Regions from separate parts of the Azoarcus sp. KH32C genome, predicted to be linked through region 1. Evidence: riboswitches for the same ligand, from Rfam matches in the RefSeq annotation. Region 1 holds a riboswitch; each other region holds the start of a gene.
What was found. Region 1 has a riboswitch for cobalamin ahead of AZKH_RS03025 (TonB-dependent receptor). Riboswitches for the same ligand answer to the same signal wherever they lie in the genome.

Region 1 (4,817 bases):
GCGTCCATGAGCCGTCGCCATGCGCGAGCCCGAACACCAGCAGCGTCGCCGCCAGCGCCCCGGCGAAGGCGCCGCCGTCGACCACCCACGGCGCCAGGCCGAGCAGCATCGCCAGCAGCGCGCCGACCGCCGCCCCGCCGGAGATGCCCAGCACGTAGGGGTCGGCGAGCGGATTACGGAGCAGCACCTGCATCAGCGCGCCGGCGAGCGCGAGCAGGCCGCCGCACACGAAGCTCGCCACCGCCCGCGGCAGGCGCAGCTCGCGCACGACGTCTGCCGCCATGCCGTCGGCGGCCCCGAAGAGCGCGCCGAGGACCTCGCCGAAACCGATCGGCAGGTCGCCGGCCGACAGCGCCCAGGCGAAAGCCAGCCCCGCCGCGACGATGAGCGTGGCGAGGATGGTCAGCACGGGCGGACGCGTCACGCTGTTGCCCCCTCTGTCACCACTCGGGCGGGCGTCAGAACGACAGCTTCGCGCCGAGCTTCCAGGTACGCTCGAAGTCGACCGGATATATCGCGTCGTCGCGCACCCAGGTGCCGTTTTTGTAGTTGAACAGGTTGGATACGGCCGCATACAGCTCGACCTTGTTCAGGCGATGGCGATAGGCGACGTCGGTCGACTGGTAGGCGCGCTGACGCTGGGCGTTGTTGTTGTCGAAGTCGTTCGCCGCCCAGGTCTTGCTGCGCCAGGTGTGCGAGACGTAGAGATTGCCCTGGTCGCCGACCGCGACATTCAGGCCCAGCACGACGTTGTTGCGCGGCACGCCCGGCAGTTCCTTGCCATCGAAGGCGCCGCCGCCCATGTTCTCGCGGTCGATGATCGCGCGCGTCCACGAGTAGTTCAGCACGCCGGTCAGGATCGGCGAGATGCGCCAGGTGTCCTGCACTTCGAGGCCGTACTTGTGCGACTTGTCGATGTTGGTGTTGGTGAAGGTCGACGCGTTGAAGTAGATCTCGTCGTTAAGATCGGCATGGAAAACGCCGACTTTCAGCCGGTTCGTCGGCAGCACATGGTTGAATCCGAGCGTCACGGTGCGGACCTTCGCCGGCTTGATCAGGCCGTTGAAGATGGTCTCGAAGGTGACCGGGTCGAAGGCGAAGAAGCGGTCGATGTCCGGCGCCTGGTAGGACGCGTTGTAGTTGCCGAACACCGACAGGACGTCGTCGATGCGGTAGTTCGCGCCGAGGTCCCACGACGACAGCTGCTTGTCGTCCTTCAGCCGCGAGCCGAAGGACGGATCGTACTCATACTCGACCCGCTCGCGCCGCGCCCCCGCAGACAGCGTCAGCCGGCCCATCTCGTACTGGCCCTGCACGAACACCGCCTCGTTCTTCTTCGTCGTTTCGCTGAAACCGTCGGTGCGCTCGCCGTCGAAGGTCTGCACGCCGGTGGTCACTGCCAGCGCGTCGCCGAGGTACTGCAGCGCGATGTCGTCCGACAGGTAGCGGGAATCGGTACGGAAGCTGAACTGCAGGAATTCCGAGCGCTTGTCTTCGTCGTTGTGACGTGCTGTCAGGCGCCAGTTGGACGCGAAATCGTATTCGGCGCCGACCGCCCAATAGCCGTCCCGGAAGAACTGGTGCGTGTAGTTGCGGCCCGTGTTCATTCCCGGATCGTCGCGGAACTGCGCGAGCGTCAGCGAATTCGGGTAGCGCAGGTCGATGCGCGCGTCGCCCGTGTCGAGGGTCAGCTTGAGGCGGTCGATGGGGCGGCCTGTCAGGCTCGCACGCCAGTTGTCGGAGGTCGACTCGTCCTTGTGTCCCGACGGATCCTTGTCGCTGAAGCCGCCATGCTCGGTGTGTTCGGCGGTCGCAGAAACCGTGAAGCGCTCACCGACGTAGCCGGCGTAGCCGCTCGTGCCAAGGGCTTCGTGGTTGCCGACATTGACGTCGATGCTCGCGCCGGTGCGCGGCTTGGTGTAGATCTGGATCGAGCCGGCGGTCGCGCCGTCGCCGTACGCGACCGAGCCGCTGCCCTTGGTGATCTCGATGCGGTCGATATCTTCGAGCGGAATCGCACCGACCAGCTGCGGCACCATGTCGATGTTGTTGAGGCGGCGTCCGTCGATCGAGATCACGACGTTCTGGAAGCCGTCGTTGGTGCCGTAACCGCGCATGTTGATGCTGGGCGTGAAGCGGTTGCCGAAGTTCGGCGTCAGCTGCACGGACGACTGGCGATTAAGGTAGTCGACAAGCGAAGTCGCGCCCGAGCGCTCGATGTCCTTGCGGGTGTGCACTTCCGAGGCATAGGTCGCGGCGACGTCGGGGGTGTCGATGCGGTTCGCGGACACGATCACGGTTTCGCCGACGGCCTCGTCGGCCGCGAGCGCGACGGAGGCAAACGGAAAGGCAGCAGCCACCGCGACGGCGGTTGCGGACAAGCGGATGTTCATTGGGGATTCTCCCTGCACCGGAGTCAGCGTCCCCGCTCCCCGGTCATTTCAACAAGGAAGCGTCCGCCGGGCATACGCGCCGGGAGCCGCGAAACACCACGCCCGTCGCCGCCACCCCGCGGCACTTCCGCCATCGCGTGTCGAGGCCGGTATCCGGGCTCGTGGGCTGGCCGTCGCTCGTCGCGAGCGCCGGACCGGTCGCATCGCCTTCCCGGACGTCCGTCCAGTGGCGGTTGGATGCGCCTTGCGTCCACTTACCGTTGCGGGGGCAGCACAGGCCTTGTCGCACCGGCATGAGAGCCGGTCACGCACCTGTTTCCCGTTTAACCCTAGGCACTAACGCCGTCGGGCACCTTACACACGCACACCCCATTCGGGGCGCGAGGGCGGATAATACCCTGTTTACCCTGTTCCATCACTTTCCGCAGCGCGGAAAACCTTCGCAATTCCAAGGACATGCCCGCACACCTGATCCTCGGCGGCGCCCGCTCCGGCAAGAGTCGCCTCGCCGAAAACCTCGCCCGCGCCAGCGGCCTGCCGGTCACCGTGATCGCCACCGCCGAAGCCCTCGATGCCGAAATGGCCGCCCGCATCCGCCGCCATCGCGACGACCGGCCGAGCCACTGGCGCACTGTCGAAACCCCCGTCGCACTCGCCGAGACGCTGCGCGACGAGGCCCGCGAAGGCCGTTGCGTGATCGTCGACTGCGTCACGCTGTGGCTGCTCAACCTGATGGCCGGCGCCGAGAACCTCCCCGAACCGCCCGACGCCGGCAGCCTGCAGCAACTGCAGGCCGAACGCACCGCTCTGCTCGACCTGCTGCCCGAGGTGGCAGGAGAGGTGCTGCTCGTCTCCAACGAAGTCGGCCTCGGCCTCGTCCCCGAAACGCCGCTCGGCCGCCTCTTCCGCGACGAAGCCGGGCGCCTCAATCAGGCGCTGGCGTCCGCCTGCGCGCGCGTCACCTTCGTCGCCGCCGGGCTACCGCTCGTGCTAAAGGGAAACGGGTAAGGGCTTTCCGGTAGCTCGGGTCGAATATCGACTTTCCCGCCCGAAAAGGGGCACTCGAAGTGCATTTAGTTTGCCCCAAGCGTCCGGCGAGCCCATACAATCGCCGATGGACAAGAGACTGGCAGAGAGACGCAAATGTTCGGCGGCGGGAAGACTCGGCACAGCTTACACAAACCGCTAAAAGGGACTGGGCAAGCAGTAGCGTCCTCCTTGCTCGCCATCCTGGCATTTGCAGCGACCGCGAGCTTCGCCGCAGACACGGCACCGGGGTCGGCCGCCTCGTTCCTCACCGGCGGAATCGCCGGCGTCATGTTTTATCTCGGCGCGCTCGCAGCCGTCACCGTCTACAACGGGGTGCTTTTCGTCACCGGCCGCGACCGCTGCTACCTGCAGTACGCGTTGTTCACGCTCGGCATCGCCGCCGCCGAAATCGGATGGAGCGGCGTAGGCAGGGGGCTCTTCGGCTGGTCCGGCTCATGGCCGGACATGCTCCTTCCGACCGGCTTCGCCATCGCAGGCATCGGGGGCGCGCTCTTCATGCGCGAGGTACTGCAGACGCCCGTGCAAGCCCCGCGCCTCGACAATGCGCTGCGCCTGTTCGCAGCGATCTTCGCCGCCGTCGCCTTGATCGGGTTCGTCCTGCCCTTCGGCTTCGTCAACACCTTCCTGGCCTTTGCCGGCCCGCTCTTCGGGGTGCTCGCGATCGTGTCCGCGATGCGCTGCCGCAAGCTGAACACGCCGGGGGCGCGCCTGAACGTCCTCGGATGGACTGCGTTGCTCGCTGGCGTCATGGTGCTGATCGGGACACGAATCGACGTCCTCAGCGACAGCGCGCTGACCTCAGGCGCAACGCCGGTCTTTTCGGCGCTCGGCATCCTCATGCTTTCCTTTGCGCTGTCCGAACGCGCCGGGGCGCAGGTTCGGGAACTCGCCATCGACCAGGACGAGGCCCTCGCGAATGCGCAGCAGCAGATCGAAGCCCTGATTGCGGCCGAGCACACGCTCACGCAGAGCCTCAGCCTGCGCAACCAGGAAGTCGACCAGCTCACGAGGCGCCTGCAGGAAAGCGAGCACCGTTTCCAGCAGATGTCGCATCTCGACCCCTTGACCGGCGTCGCGAACCAACTGCTGCTCACCGACCGCATCGAGCAGGGGATCATCCGCTCGAAGCGCCACAACACCCGCACCGCCGTGATCATGGTCGACGTCAATGGTTTCCAGGCGCTCTTCGAAACCTTCGGCCAGGACACGACCGACGCGCTGCTGAAGATGATCGCGACGCGCCTGCGCGGCATCGTGCGCGAGCAGGACACGGTGGCGCGGCCCGACAGCGACGAATTCGTCATCGTGCTCGAGGAAGTGTTCGACGCGGAAGACCTGCAGCGCGTCGTCGCGGCACTCGCAGAGGAATTCGCG
Region 2 (4,817 bases), on a different replicon from region 1:
CTTGAAACATGCGAGGTCATGCTCGGCGCTGCGTGCCTGGGGATGGGTTTCCGGATACGCCGCGACGTCGATGTGGTAGCGCGATCCGGTCTCTTCCCGGATGAATCGCACCAGTTCGACGGCGTGCGGGAACGCGCCGCGGCCGGGCAAGCCCGACGACGGGTCGCCTCGAAGCACGACGAGGCGGTGTACGTCGAGCGCTTCGTACTCGGCCAGCAGGGAGCGGATGTCGTCGCGACTCGCTCCCGCGGCGGAAATGTGCGGCACGGCGACGCCCCCGGCCGCGCGAACAAGCTGCAAGGCTGCAAGCGATGCCTCGCGCGTGCAGCCTCCGGCGCCGTAGGTCACGGAAATGAATTCGGGGCCTTGCGCGACGAGCCGTCGGACGGTGTCCGCGAGGCGTAGCCGGCCCTCAGAAGTCTGCGCCGGAAAGATTTCAACGCTGAAAGGATAATCTGCGCTCATTCCGGGTTCTCTGTGTGGTTGGAGGCACGTTGCGATCCTAGCCCCGTTCAGCGAAACACGACGGTCTTGTTGCCGGCGAGGAAGACGCGGTGCTCGATGTGGTATTTGACGGCACGCGCGAGGGCGAGGCATTCGGTGTCGCGCCCGACGGCGACGAGGTGCTCGGGCCGGTAGGTGTGATCGACGCGCTCGACGGCCTGCTCGATGATCGGCCCCTCGTCGAGATCGGAGGTCACGTAGTGGGCGGTGGCGCCGATCAGTTTCACGCCGCGCTCGTGCGCCTGGTGGTACGGCTTGGCGCCCTTGAAGCCGGGCAGGAAGGAGTGGTGGATGTTGATGGCACGGCCCGAGAGCTTGCGGCACAGATCTTCCGACAGCACCTGCATGTAGCGGGCGAGCACGATGAGGTCGGTGCCGGTCTCGGCGGCGATCTCCATCAGGCGGGCTTCCTGCGAGGCCTTCGTCTCCGGGGTCACCGGCAGGTGATGAAAGGGGATGCCGTGCCACTCAGCGAGCGGGCGCAGATCGGGATGGTTCGACACGATCGCCGGCACGTCCATCTTCAGCTCGCCGGTGCGATGCCGGTACAGCAGATCGTCCAGGCAATGGTCGAACTTCGACACCATCAGCAGCACCTTCGGGCGCGCCAGGGTGTCGTGCATTTCCCATTCGAAGTCCTCTTCGGCCTGCGGCAGTTCCTCGCCGAAGACGCGCTTGAGCTCGTCGAATGACGGTGTGCGCTCGGGGGTCGTCGAAAACACCGTCCGCACGAAGAAGCGCCCGGTCAGGATGTCGTCGAACTGGGCCATCTCCATGATGTAGCAGTGGCGCTCGGCGAGAAAAGTCGAAATGCGCGAGACCGTGCCGATCACGCCCTTGCAGCTCGCTTTGAGTACGTAGATGTTCTTGCCTTCCGTCATGACTGACATTGCGTGTCTCCTGAATCCACCACAGAAGAATCTAATCTTCCGGCTGATCGTCGCTTGCCTGATTGGGACAGTCTGCAGCCAGCGCACGACATCCGTCGTCGCGGCGGATCGCGCAGGGGGAGATCCGAAAATCTGCTGTATATTTTTTGGCGGCCCAGGCACAAGCAGACAATTGGAGACGGATATGGGTGACAAAGCGCGCCAAGCCCCGCGCAGCTTCGACAGCGGCTTACGACATAGCAATCAGGCCTACTTGCAGGGCCAATTGTCCGACGATGCGCACCCGCCCATCTGTCGCCGGATCGCGTTCGTGCTGCTCGAACATTTTTCGATGATGGCCTTCACCGGCGCCGTCGACGCGATCGTGACGGCCAACCTGGTCAGCCACAAGCCGCTCTATCGCTTCGAAACGTACGCCCTGGAGGGGGCCACGGTGCGCAGTGACCTGGGCATCAACATTTCGGTCGATGGAGCCCTGCCCGCGCTGGACGCCAACGATCTCGACATCCTGATCATCTGCGGCGGCTTCCGCTCGAAGCTGGAACCCGGACGTCCGGTCCTCGAAAAGCTGCGCGAGGTGGCGAGGCGCCGGGTGATCCTGGGCAGCCTGTGGAACGGCAGCTACCTGCTTGCACACGCAGGCCTGTTGGACGGCTATTCCTGCACCGTGCATCCGGACAGCCGCGCCGGCCTCGAGGAGCTGCGCCCGCAGGTCAGGCTCCTGCCGAATCCATTCGTGATCGACCGCGATCGCATCTCGTCCGCCGGGGCCAACAGCGCCCTGGGCATGATGCTCGCGGTGATCCGGCATCACCACGGCGAGGAGATGGTGCGTGGCATCGAGGAGATCCTCTCCTGCGACCGGACGCTCGACGATCTGCCTGACAGTCCGATGCCGACCCTGGTGGATAACCCGACCTTTCCCGATGTGCTTCAAAACGTGCTGCAGCTGATGAAGAGCAATATCGAGGAGCCCTTGAGCATTGACGATCTGGCGCTCCACGCAAAGACCTCGCGGCGCCAGATCGATCGTCTGTTCCAGCGCTACATGAACACGACGCCGTCACGCTACTACCTCGAAACCCGCCTCACTCGCGCACGGCGCCTGCTGCAGCAGACCAACGAGCCGATTACCACCGTTGCGATCGCCTGCGGCTTCACGAGCGCCCCCCATTTCAGTCGCTGCTACCGCGAGTTCTTCGGCATGTCACCTTCGCAAGTCGGCCGTAGGCGTCCCTGAAACGCTTCCCAAACGACTTTGGCGGTGGATATACTTTGATGATGGGTGCCTGCCTCCACGGTCGTGGAGCGGGTGAAACGGGAAGCCGGTGACTCTTGGACGACAAGACATTCCGGCGCAGCCCCCGCTGCTGTAAGCCTGACGACTCCGCCTCAAGCCACTGTGCAATGCACGGGAAGGCGGCCGGAGAAGACTGAGGGCAAGCCAGAAGACCGGCCCAGATGAATTGTTGCGATTCCCCGGGGTAACGGGAATGCATCTGATGACTGGCACCCGGTCCGTCTGTCCACCGCCATTCTTCCGACCTGCAAGACCTTTCCCCTCCGTACACCGTTTCGCTGTTTACCGGAGCTCTCCATGCTTTACCACGGTGGCCGCGTCATTGCCGCGTCCCTTCAATACGGCATTCCTCCCGCGGAATGGCTCGACCTTTCGACCGGCATCAACCCGCGCGGCTGGCCGGTGCCGAGCTTGTCGCCGGCCTGTTGGCAGCGCCTGCCGGAAGAGGATGACGGTCTCGAAGCCGCCGCAGCAACGTATTACGGCAGCGCGCGCCTGCTGCCTGTGCCGGGGTCGCAGGCCGCCATCCAGACGCTGCCCTCTCTCTTCCCGCGGGCCTCGGTGGCCGTCTTGGGACCGCTCTACAACGAGCATCCCCAGGCCTGGACGAAGGCCGGGCACGAGGTCCGGCACATGGCATATGCCGATCTGGCGCAAGCGCTCGAAGCCGAAACTCCGGTTGTCGTCTTATGCAATCCGAACAACCCGACCGCCGGGTCGCATCCGCGCCCCGCCATCCTGGGCGCAGCCAAGGAGCTCCAAGGTCGGGGCGGCTGGCTGGTGGTGGATGAGGCTTTCGCCGACCCTCTGCCCGCGGATAGCGTTGCCGCCCTGGCCGGCAGTGCGGAGGCACCCAACCTGATCGTGCTGCGTTCTCCGGGGAAATTCTTCGGCCTGGCCGGCGCGCGGGTGGGTTTCGCATTCGCCGCGCGGGAAATCCTTGTCCGGCTACGCGAGATCATCGGCCCCTGGGCCGTCGCCGGGCCGTCCCGTGAGGTCACCAAGCAGGCGCTTGCCGATCGCAAGTGGCAGGCAGAGACGCGAGAGACGCTTTTGGCCGAGGGGCGGCGCCTGCAGCAACTCCTGGCGCCGCTCGGCCAGGTCGCCGGAACGCCGCTGTTCGCCACGGTCACGACCGACCGGGCCCATTCGCTGGTCAAGCACTTTGCCGAACGGGCCATTCTCGTCCGCCATTACGATCCTCAGCCGCTGGTTCGATTCGGGCTGCCGGCCAACGAGATCGACTGGCAGCGCCTCGCCGTGGCAATTTCGGAATGGCGGTAAGCAGGTCGAACATGAGCCCGTCTTGAGGCGACGCCCTTCAGAGAGGGCATCGCCTCGCGGACCCGACTGATGTTGGCTAGATCTTCGTCACGAACGTGCGCGCATGGTAGAGCGGCACCAGACTCAACGCGAAAATGACGATCAATGCGAGCGTGTCCGCTCCCGGATACCCCCAGAATTGCGACATGGTCCGTCTCCTTGTCCTGCGGTTGAATAGGTTCAAAGCAAGCCTGTGTCGGCCATTCGCTGGCGGCCGAAATCGCTCAGGGCGAAGCGGAAACGCATCTTGTCGCTGTATGCGTCGAAACGCTCATCGAGGCTCTTGACCAAGCCTCCTGAATAGAGGTCGGTGAGGATGACGCGTATTGACCCGTGCCAATAGGGGCCGTCCTTGCCGTATTCCGCACATACCGCGGTCGCGATCTCGTTGTCCCAGATCCCCTCGGTCTGGGCGATGAGTTGCAGGATGTAGCCTTTGATGTGAACCCTTGCCATCTGTCATCTCCTCGCTTCGAGTCCTTGCGTATTCACAGGGCGCGCACGACTTCGAGCACGTCGCTCTTTTCCGTGTACATCAGGAAGGCGCCGCCCACGACCAGGGCGAGGCCGACCAGGAAGTTCCAGGCCGGAAACTGCAGGGTGAAGACGGCCAGGAAGACCACCGCGAAAGCGCCGTAGAGTGCAGCGATCGCCTGGCCCCGGCCGACGCCGATCAAGGGGAAGGACTTGTACCACGACACGTAGCAGAAGCCGAAGGTGATGCCGGCGAGCAGCAGCCACGTGAGCGCCTTGAGATTGAAGGCGGCGAGGATCAGACCGATAACGTCGGCATCACCGAA
Region 3 (4,817 bases), 1.2 Mb from region 1:
AGACCTATGGCAAGCACCTGCCGCTAACCTCGATGGTCATGTTCGGCGGCGTCAACATCAATCCGCAGATCGCCGCGCTGAAGAAGCGCGTCGATATCCTCGTCGCGACCCCCGGCCGTCTGCTGGACCATGCTGGCCAGAAGACGGTCGATCTGTCGGGCGTCGAGATCCTCGTCCTTGACGAAGCCGACCGCATGCTGGACATGGGCTTCATCCGCGACATCCGCAAGGTGCTCGCGATGCTGCCGAAGCAGCGCCAGAACCTGTTGTTCTCGGCGACCTTCTCGGACGAGATCCGGTCGCTCGCCAACGGCCTGCTGAACAACCCGGGCTGCGTCGAAGTGGCTCGCCGCAATACGACCACCGAACTGGTCGAGCAGTCCGTGTATTTCGTGCCGCAGAAGCAGAAGCGCGACCTGCTGGTGCATCTGGTCAAGGAGCACGACTGGCACCAGGTGCTGGTCTTCACCCGCACCAAGCACGGCGCGAACCGGCTGGCCGAATACCTCGGCAAACACGGCATCCCGGCCGCGGCGATCCACGGCAACAAGAGCCAGTCGGCGCGCACCAAGGCGTTGTCGCAATTCAAGGACAACTCGCTGCCGGTGCTCGTCGCGACCGACATCGCGGCGCGCGGGCTGGACATCGACCAACTACCGCAGGTCGTGAACTTCGAGCTGCCGAACGTGCCGGAAGACTACGTGCACCGCATCGGCCGCACCGGTCGTGCCGGTTCCAGCGGCAAGGCGATCTCCTTCGTCGACAGCGAGGAGAAGTCCTATCTGACGTCGATCGAGCGCCTGATCAAGCGCAGCATCGAGCGCACGCCAGTGCCGGAATTCGTGACGCACGCGCCCGATCCGGGCGACGACGCCTCGCGCCCGGCACGCGATCCGCGCCAATCGGGTCGTCGCAACGACAGCCGCACGCCGCGCCAGCCGCAGACGGAACGTCCGGCCCCGCGCGCGCAAAGCCACGGCGCGAACCGCCAGCCGGCACGGCAGGGCGGACAGGCCGAGGGTGGCAATGCTGCGAACCGTCCGGCCCGCAATGGCGAAGCCCAAGGTAATCGCAATGCGCGCAACGGCCAGACGAACGGCAACCACGCGCCGCGCCAGCAGGAAGCCGGCGCCAACCGGGCCCCGCGTTCGGCCGAGGCACCGCGTCAGCAGCAGCCCCGCTCGGACGCCGGACGCCGTCCGGCACCCCGCCCAGCGCTCTTCAACGCGAAGCCGGGTTCGCGCAGCGAATAAGCCTTCGTGTCACGGTGCGGCTCAACCGCGCCGCACCCCCACGAGCTTCTGATAAAGACCACCGAACAAGGTGGTCTTTTTCCATTCGAAGTCGCCCGAATGCGCAGACAGTGCCGGGATGTCCGTGTCGAGCAAGGAATCGGCGAAAGGCTCGAGCCAGCGGAACACCTGGGCCATGATCGGCCGCAGCGGATGCCAGGGATGCGTGCGGTGGTAGTCCACAAAGACGATCTTGCCGCCCGGCCGCACCGCGCCCAGCAGGTTGTGCACGATGCATGCACGCTCGATGGGAGGCACTTCGTGCAGCAGGAAGAAGCAGCACACGGCATCGTAGGCCGCGGCGTCGACGGTATCGGGCGCGGCGAGATCGCCTTGCCGCGCCTGCGCCTGAGGCAGGCCGTCGAGCTTGCGGCGCACATTGGCAACCTGAATCGGCGCGACGTCGATGACTTCGAGGTCGCCTTCACCGCCGACTTGTTCGGCCAGCATGCGCGAGAACGGCCCGTAGACGCAGGCCGCCTGCAGCAGCCGCTGGCCGGCCTGGAACTCCTCCGCTGCCGCCTGCATCAGGCGCCCCGCATTGCCCCACAGGATCGCCGAAACGACGAGCGAACGGTCTAGCCAGGGCAGCGTCCGGCGGTCAAGATAGGCCCAATGATAGGTGCGCGACAGATAAAGAGGTACTGCACTGACTCGAGGCACTGTTGGCATTAATGACATCCCGGTATGAGCAGTCTTCATCGTTGCCAGCATAACCGTAGATTCGGCGCCATGGAACGCCTTCTGCATACGCCACCCAGTGTGCACTGCAGCAATCTGTCCGAGGCGAAGTAAGACCTTGAAGACCTTCCGTAAGGGCAGCTTGCGTTGCGGAAAGGTGATCGCTATGCTCACAGCTGTTTCGATCCGGGTTCCCCGCCATGCGACCGCGTGGAGGGGTGAAACGGGAAGTCCGGTGACGTTCGGGGACACGCTCCCCCGACCAGTCCGGCGCAGCCCCCGCTGCTGTAAGCCTGACGGATCCACCACACGCCACTGAGCCTTGCGCTCGGGAAGGCGGCGGAGTCCGGGAGAAGGCAAGCCAGAAGACCGGCCCGATCGAGTATGCAGTTTCGTGTGCCCCGGGGTGTGGGCTTGCCGACTGGAATCCGATCGCGTCCGCCACGGGCTCAGGCCCGCCCGCTTCGCCTCATCGACCCAGCCACAAGTTTCCGACCGGACCGTGTCGCTCGCGACCCGTCCGTCGTCTCCACTCTCCGGAGCGCGTTTGTCACGCACTCGTGGGGAGTCGTTATGCATTCCGAACGTGCGCCCGGAACCGTCTGGTTCGTCGGCGCCGGTCCGGGCGATCCGGACCTCATCACCGTTAAAGGCCGCCGCCTGCTCGAACAGGCGGGCGGCATCCTGTTCGCGGGCTCGCTCGTCGACCAGGCGGCGACCCTCTACGCGCCGGAAGGCTGCGCGATCCGCGACTCGAAGGACATGACGCTCGAGGAAATGAGCGCTTGGCTGATCGATGCCGCATCGCGCTGCGAGACCGTCGTGCGCCTGCAGACCGGCGATCCGGGCCTCTATGGGGCTCTGGTCGAGATGACGCGGCTGCTCGATGCGGCGGGCGTGCCGTGGAAGGTCGTGCCGGGCGTGTCCTCCGCACTGGCCTCGGCCGCGGCGGCCGGTGAAACGCTGACGCTTCCCGAAGTGACGCAAACCGTGATCCTGACCCGCGTCGCCGGCCGCACGCCGATGCCCGCGGGCGAAGAGCTCGACGCGCTCGCGGCGCACCGCACGACGCTGTGCATCTTCCTGTCGATCACGCTGCTGCACGAGGTGCAGGACGCGCTGCGCCGCGCCGGCTGGCCGGAGGATGCGCCGCTCCTCGTCGTGCAGAAGGCGAGCTGGCCGGGCGAGGAGAAGATCGTCCGCGGCACGCTCGCCGACATCAAGAAGAAGTGCCAGGCGGAGAAGATCGCCTCGCAGGCCATGATCATCGCGAGCCCGGCGCTGGGCGCGCGCGACTGGCCCGAGATCGCCCGTTCCAAACTCTACGACCCGAGCTTCAGCCACCGCTTCCGCCGGGCCACCGTCACGGAAAACGCATCATGAAGAACGACACCACGATCCTGCTGGTCGGCCACGGCTCGCGCAACCGCGCGGGCAACGACGAGATCGAGCGCTTTGCCGCCGAGTGGCGCGCGCGCCGCCCGCAGTGGCGCATCGAGGCCTGCTTCATCGAGTACGCCGACGTGCTGCTCGACGGCGGGCTCGATCGCGCGGCCGCGGGGGCGAAGCGCGTGATCGTGATCCCCTTCATTCTGAATGCGGCAGGCCACGTGAAGATGGAGATCCCGGCCGCGATCGAGCACGCGCGCGAACGTCATCCCGCCGTCGCGTTCGAATGCACTCGCCACCTCGGCATGGGACGCGAGATCTTCGACGTGCTGATGGGCCGACTCGACGGCCTGATGCACGAGCTGCATGTGCCCGATCCCTGCACGACGGGCGTGATCCTGCTGGGCCGCGGGTCGTCGGATGCCGGCGCGAACGGCGAGCTTGCGAAGATGGCGCGCTGGGTGTTCGAGGCCACGGACCACGAGCTGGTCGACCTCGCCTTCACCGGCGTGACCTGGCCGCGGATCGAGACGGCCGTGCAACGGCAGGTGCGCCTCGGCATGACACAGATCGCGGTCGTTCCGGTGTATCTCTTCACCGGCGTGCTGATCGAGCGGATCGACGCACAGCTCGCGCGGCTGCGTGCGCAGTATCCGCAGATCGCCTTCGCGCTCGGCACGCATTTCGGCTTCGACAAAGGCATTTTCGAATTGGTGGAAGCACGCGTCGCCGATGCGGAAGCGGGTGATGCGCCACTGCTCGAATGCGACGGCTGCAAGTACCGCCTCGCCGCCGAAGCCGAGCATCTGCACGACCACAGTCATACCGCAGGCCATCATGACCACGACCACCACCACGCTCACAGCCATGAGCATCACGGTCACGACCTTGGCCACGGCTGCTCCCACAACCACGCGCCCCACGCCGGCTGCGCTCACCACACTCACGCCTGAATCATGAACAGCAACGTCGTCACCGAACAGCTCACCGCCGCCGGACGCGCGATCGAGCACGATTCCTTCGCGATCATCGACGCCGAGGTCGGCAGTCACGATTACCGGCCGGAACAGTGGCCGGTCGTGCGCCGCATGATCCACGCGAATGCCGATTTCGAATTCAATGGTCTGACCGACTTTCATCCGCTCGCGGTCGCAGCGGGGCTCGAATCGATCCTCTCCGGCGGCACGCGCATCGTCGCCGACGTCGAGATGATCTGCGTCGGCCTGTCGGCGTCGCGCCTCGCGCACTTCGGCATGAGCACGCACCAGTTCATCTCGGACGCCGACGTGATCGAGCAGGCGAAGGCCGAGGAGACCACGCGCGCCGTGCAGGCGATGCGCAAGGCGCACCGCAAGGGGCTGCTCGATGGCGCGATCGTCGGGATCGGCAACGCCCCGACGGCGCTGATCGAGGTCGTGCGCCTGATCCGCGAGGAAGGCGCACGGCCGGCGCTCG
Region 4 (4,817 bases), 1.2 Mb from region 1:
CGAACTGCGCGACATGCGACAGGTGGATGTCGATGTACTCCATCTCGCCGGCGTTGATGCGCTTGCGGCAGGTCGGGTCGGACTGGTAGGGCAGCCGCATCTCGATGCCATCGACCATCGCAAGCGCGCCGTCGAGCTCGGGAGCGGTCGATGCGCCCGTCCATACGCCGATCTTGAAATGCTTGCCATTCACGTTGGCGTCCATGATGCGCTTGGCGAGCGCGGACGGCACGGCCTTCGGGTAGCCCGCGCCGGTGAAGCCGCTCATGCCGACATTGACGCCGGAGGGGATCAGAGCCGCGGCCTCCTCGGCCGACATGACCCGGTTGCGAAGCGCGGCGCAATGGATGCGGTTTTCTCTGCTCATGGAAAGCACGACCTCACGACAAAAAGACGCCCGCTGGCGCGGGCGCAATAGCACGACACCAACGTGCAGGAGACATGGATGCTGCATCCGGGAAATCGGAAACTGCGCGCCACCGGCAGGCCGATGACGCGCACTCCGATCGATCGAAGACCCCGGCGGCGACAGGAGGGAGGAGGCCGCCGGCACCCGTATCGGATGCGCTGCGCAGTCTATTCGGGGCTTTACGGAGCGACAAACGACGATTTATGATCCAACGAATTAGCCCTGCTTAATCATGAGGCCATGCGTTACCGCCTCCCCCACCTTCCGCTGCTGCGCACCTTCGAGGCCGCCGCACGCCACCTGAGCTTCAAGAAAGCCGCCGCCGAACTGTGCGTGACGCCGGCTGCCGTCAGCCAGCAGATCAAGGCGCTCGAAGTCGAGCTGGGCGTCCCCCTCTTCCACCGCATGACGCGCGCGCTGGCGCTGACCGAGCAGGGCCGAAACATGCTGCCGAAGATCCGCGAAGGCTTCGACTGCCTCGCCGCGGCAATCGAAGGTGCACGGCAGGCACCGGCAGACCGCCAGCTCACCGTCACCGCGCCCCCATCCTTCGCCGGGCACTGGCTGCTGCCGCGCCTGCCCGATTTCACGCATCGGCATCCGGAAGTGGCGCTACGCCTGTCGAGCACGCCGGATACCGTCGACCGCCGCGGCGAGGCCGCGATGCTCAAGCGCCTCGATGCCGACCTGCGCGCCGGCCGCAGCGAAGTCGCGATTCTCTATGGTCGCGGCGACTACGCCGGCTACGTCGTCGACCGGCTGTTCTCGCCCGACTACGTGCCGGTCTGCGCTCCCGCGCTGATCACCGACGGGACGCCCTTGCGGCGGCCGGCCGATCTCGCCCGCCACGTGCTGATCCACGACGAGACGCTCGACGAGGGCAGCCGCGGACAGGTCAATGCGGGCTGGACGCAGTGGCTGGCGCGAGCCGGAACCGTCGGCGTCGACCCGCAGCGCGGCCTGCGCTTCGCGAACGCGGCGCTGTCGCTGGAAGCCGCGCTGGCGGGGCACGGCGTCGCCCTCGCGCCGCGGCCGCTGGTCGAAACGCGGGTCGCCGCGGGCAGCCTCGTGATCCCCTTCGACGTATCGTTGCCCTCGCCCTTCGCCTATTATCTCGTCATGCACGAGGCGATCGCGCGGCAGGCGGCCGTCACGGCCTTCCGCTCCTGGCTCGCCGCCGAAGCCGCCGCCCCGCCCCACCCCTCCGGAGAATCCGATCGATGAAGGCCATCGTCACCGGCCACAGCCGCGGCCTCGGCGCAGCCATCGCCGACGAACTGCTCGCGCGCGACATTCCTGTCCTTGCCCTGGCGCGCAGCGCAAACCCCGTCCTCGCACAACGCTACGGCGCCCGATGCGTCCAGGTGGAAGTCGACCTCGCCGACAGCACGGCCTTCGCCGCCTGGCTCGCCACCGGACGGCTGCGCGAATTTCTCACCGACAGCGACGAGGTCCTGCTCGTCAACAACGCCGGCACGCTGCGGCCGACCGGCGCGCTCGCGGCACACGACGTCGCCGACATCGCCCGCGCGGTGTCGCTGAACGTCGCAGCCCCCCTGATGCTCGCCGCGGCGGTCGTCGCCGCCAGCCCGGCCGCCATCGAACGGCGCATCATGCACATCTCGAGCGGCGCCGCGCGCAGCGCCTACGCGGGCTGGAGCGTGTATTGCGCATCGAAAGCCGCACTCGACCAACACGCCCGCGCGGTCGCGCTCGACCGCAGCCCCGGCATACGGATCTGCAGTCTCGCGCCGGGCGTCATCGACACCGCGATGCAGGCGGAAATCCGAGCGATACCCCAAGACGACTTCCCGCTGCGTGCCCGCTTCGAGGCCCTGAAACGCGACGGCGCGCTACAGAGGCCCGAAGACTGCGCGCGCCGCGTCGTCGACTACCTGCTCGGCATCCAGTTCGGCGAGCATCCCGTCGCCGACCTGCGCGAACTGGGCACCTAGACTTCCGATCAAGACCACGGAGACTCGCCATGCTGATGACCACCACCCCGACCGTCGAAGGCCGACGAATCCGCAGCTACCACGGCGTCGTCACCGGCGAAGCGATCATCGGGGCGAACTTCCTCAAGGACATGTTCGCCGCGGTGCGCGATTTCGTCGGCGGACGCGCGGGTGCCTACGAGAAGACGCTGCGCTCCGCGCGCGAGACCGCCTTTGCCGAACTCGCGGATGCCGCGGGCAAGCTCGGCGCCAACGCGGTCGTTGCGATCGACATCGACTACGAGGTGCTGGGCGAGACCAACGGGATGCTGATGGTCGCCGTCAGCGGCACCGCTGTGACGCTGGAGTGAACGTCCATGTCGCATTTGTGGTCTTGACGCATCTGTCGTCAGCCACGACAATCGCCATCGAAGCAGCAATGACGATCGCCTTACCTGCGATCGTCGGAACACGGTGAGAGCTCTGCTCGATTCCGTGGCGGGCCCGCCGCTGTAACCGGGGACGGCTGTCGCAGGGATGACGCGAATTCGCGCATCCGGCCACTGACGGGGACCACTCTGTCGGGAAGGCGCGACGGACCGGCTGATCCGGGAGCCAGAAGACCTGCTGCCTCGAACGAAAAATGTGCCGGACCCATGGCAAGGGTTCCGCTGTCCATGCTGGAAGCATGGCGGCGGAGCCCTTTTTGTTTTTCTGCGATTGCAAACGAGGAGATTCACATGAGCAAGACCATCGCCCCCCAAGCCGTCCCCGCCGCCGCCCAGGCCGCCCAATCCGCCGCCGACACCGCCAAGCCCGCGATCATCGCCACCCGCCGCCGCTGCGAAGCCGACGGCGTGGGCCTGTCGCACTACATCCTGATGGATCGCAAGGCAAAGTGATGAGCGCCGCAGTCATCGAGAAACCCCTGGCGCCCTCCGCGGGCCGCTACGCGAACTCGGGCTGCGGCCCGAGTCTCGTGCCGCTGGACATCGGTCACGCCGACTATATGGCGGTGACCGATCCGGCGACCGCCTTCTGGGCGCTCGTGCGCAAGGATCAGCTCGCCGCGAGCCTCGGCGACGGCGAGCTGCTTCGCAGCTACCGCGAACGCGCCAACGACTTCGCACGCGAACTGCACGCGCTGCGCTTCGAGCTGAAGCCTTCGGCCGTGTACGTAAATCCGACCGAGCGCTGCAACCTCAACTGCACCTACTGCTACATCCCCGAAGGCATGCGCCGCTCGGGCCAGCATATGGCCACCGACCGCCTCGTCGATGCGCTCGCGCGCCTGAAGGACTACTTCGCGACCGTGATGCCCGCGGATCGCAAGCCGCGCATCATCTTCCACGGCGCCGAGCCGCTGATGAACCAGTCGGCGCTTTTCGAGGCGATCGACCAGTTCAAGGACGATTACGTCTTCGGCGTGCAGACCAACGCGACGCTGCTCGACGACAAGGCGATCCGCTTCCTCGCCGAGCGCAACGTCAGCATCGGCCTGTCGCTCGACGGCCCGCTCGCGCAGACGACCGACGCGACACGGCTGACCTTCAGCGGCAGCAGCGTGCACGACAAGGTGCTGCGCGCGATGGACGCGCTGCAGGGCTATGCGTCGTGGAGCGTGATCGCGACCTGTACCGAGAAGAATCTCGACCAGCTCGTGCCGCTCGTGGAGCTTTTCCACGCCCGCGGCGTGCCGACCTGCATGTTGAATGCCGTGCGCTGCACGCTGCCCGGTGCGCGCACGGTGCGACCGGACGACGACGCGCTGGCGAAGAGCTTCATCGCGGCGATCGAGCGCACGCACGAGCTCTACCGGGAAACCGGCCGCAAGATGGTGGTCGCGAACTTCGCCAACATCCTGCTCGCGATCCTCGCGCCGACCGCGCGCCGGCTGATGTGCGACATCTCGCCCTGCGGCGGCGGTCGGGCCTTCTTCGCGCTGGCGCCGGACGGCGGGCTCTTCCCGTGCAGCGAGTTCATCGGCCTGGATCACTTCCGTGGCGGCAACCTCTTCACCGACCGCATCGAGGACGTGCTGCAGACGCCGGCCTTCCGCACCGTCACCGAACGCAACGTGGACCGCTTCGCGCCGTGCGACACCTGCACGATCCGCCATTTCTGCGGTTCGCCCTGTCCGGCCGAGGCGCACGAGATGAACGGCGGCATGGACAAGGTCGGCGCCTTCTGCGGCTTCTATGAGGAACAGACGCGCTACGCCTTCCGCCTCATCGCGGACGGCAAGGCGAACGACTTCCTGTGGGACGGCTGGGACGACGGCGTCGAGACGGTGTTCGATCTGGCGCTGTAGCCGGGCGCAATCAGCCGAAGACCGCCTGCAGCTCCTTGGTGCAGGCGGTCACTTCGTCCTGCATCGAAGCGTAGGGCTCGCCGAGTTCGGCCTTCTTGACGTCAGCGGCGTCGAAGTCCTTGTTGAGCCATTCGAAATGGCCGCCGGCCATCAGGTTGCCGAC

Region 2: it holds a riboswitch for cobalamin, as region 1 does, so the genes downstream of both, cobD (threonine-phosphate decarboxylase CobD) here and AZKH_RS03025 (TonB-dependent receptor) in region 1, are expected to answer to the same signal.
Region 3: it holds a riboswitch for cobalamin, as region 1 does, so the genes downstream of both, cobM (precorrin-4 C(11)-methyltransferase) here and AZKH_RS03025 (TonB-dependent receptor) in region 1, are expected to answer to the same signal.
Region 4: it holds a riboswitch for cobalamin, as region 1 does, so the genes downstream of both, cbpA (modified peptide precursor CbpA) here and AZKH_RS03025 (TonB-dependent receptor) in region 1, are expected to answer to the same signal.

Annotation. Positions count from the first base shown of each region.
Region 1 covers NC_020516.1:679,444-684,260, reverse strand. The annotation lists gene AZKH_RS03030 (iron ABC transporter permease) at 1-424, opposite strand, end outside; gene AZKH_RS03025 (TonB-dependent receptor) at 459-2,393, opposite strand; cobalamin riboswitch at 2,520-2,765, opposite strand; gene cobU (bifunctional adenosylcobinamide kinase/adenosylcobinamide-phosphate guanylyltransferase) at 2,850-3,401, shown strand; gene AZKH_RS03010 (diguanylate cyclase) at 3,612-4,817, shown strand, end outside.
Region 2 covers NC_020548.1:219,741-224,557, forward strand. The annotation lists gene AZKH_RS23830 (methylenetetrahydrofolate reductase) at 1-465, opposite strand, end outside; gene purU (formyltetrahydrofolate deformylase) at 513-1,385, opposite strand; gene AZKH_RS23840 (GlxA family transcriptional regulator) at 1,579-2,634, shown strand; cobalamin riboswitch at 2,661-2,870, shown strand; gene cobD (threonine-phosphate decarboxylase CobD) at 2,992-3,978, shown strand; gene AZKH_RS23850 (hypothetical protein) at 4,198-4,473, opposite strand; gene AZKH_RS23855 (DMT family transporter) at 4,506-4,817, opposite strand, start outside.
Region 3 covers NC_020516.1:4,583,668-4,588,484, forward strand. The annotation lists gene AZKH_RS20600 (DEAD/DEAH box helicase) at 1-1,253, shown strand, start outside; gene rquA (rhodoquinone biosynthesis methyltransferase RquA) at 1,275-1,964, opposite strand; cobalamin riboswitch at 2,145-2,366, shown strand; gene cobM (precorrin-4 C(11)-methyltransferase) at 2,547-3,356, shown strand; gene AZKH_RS20615 (sirohydrochlorin chelatase) at 3,353-4,315, shown strand; gene AZKH_RS20620 (precorrin-8X methylmutase) at 4,319-4,817, shown strand, end outside.
Region 4 covers NC_020516.1:4,603,034-4,607,850, forward strand. The annotation lists gene AZKH_RS20695 (acetyl-CoA hydrolase/transferase family protein) at 1-367, opposite strand, end outside; gene gcvA (transcriptional regulator GcvA) at 650-1,633, shown strand; gene AZKH_RS20705 (SDR family oxidoreductase) at 1,630-2,364, shown strand; gene AZKH_RS20710 (heavy metal-binding domain-containing protein) at 2,394-2,714, shown strand; cobalamin riboswitch at 2,761-2,990, shown strand; gene cbpA (modified peptide precursor CbpA) at 3,084-3,245, shown strand; gene cbpB (peptide-modifying radical SAM enzyme CbpB) at 3,245-4,654, shown strand; gene AZKH_RS20720 (HDOD domain-containing protein) at 4,665-4,817, opposite strand, start outside.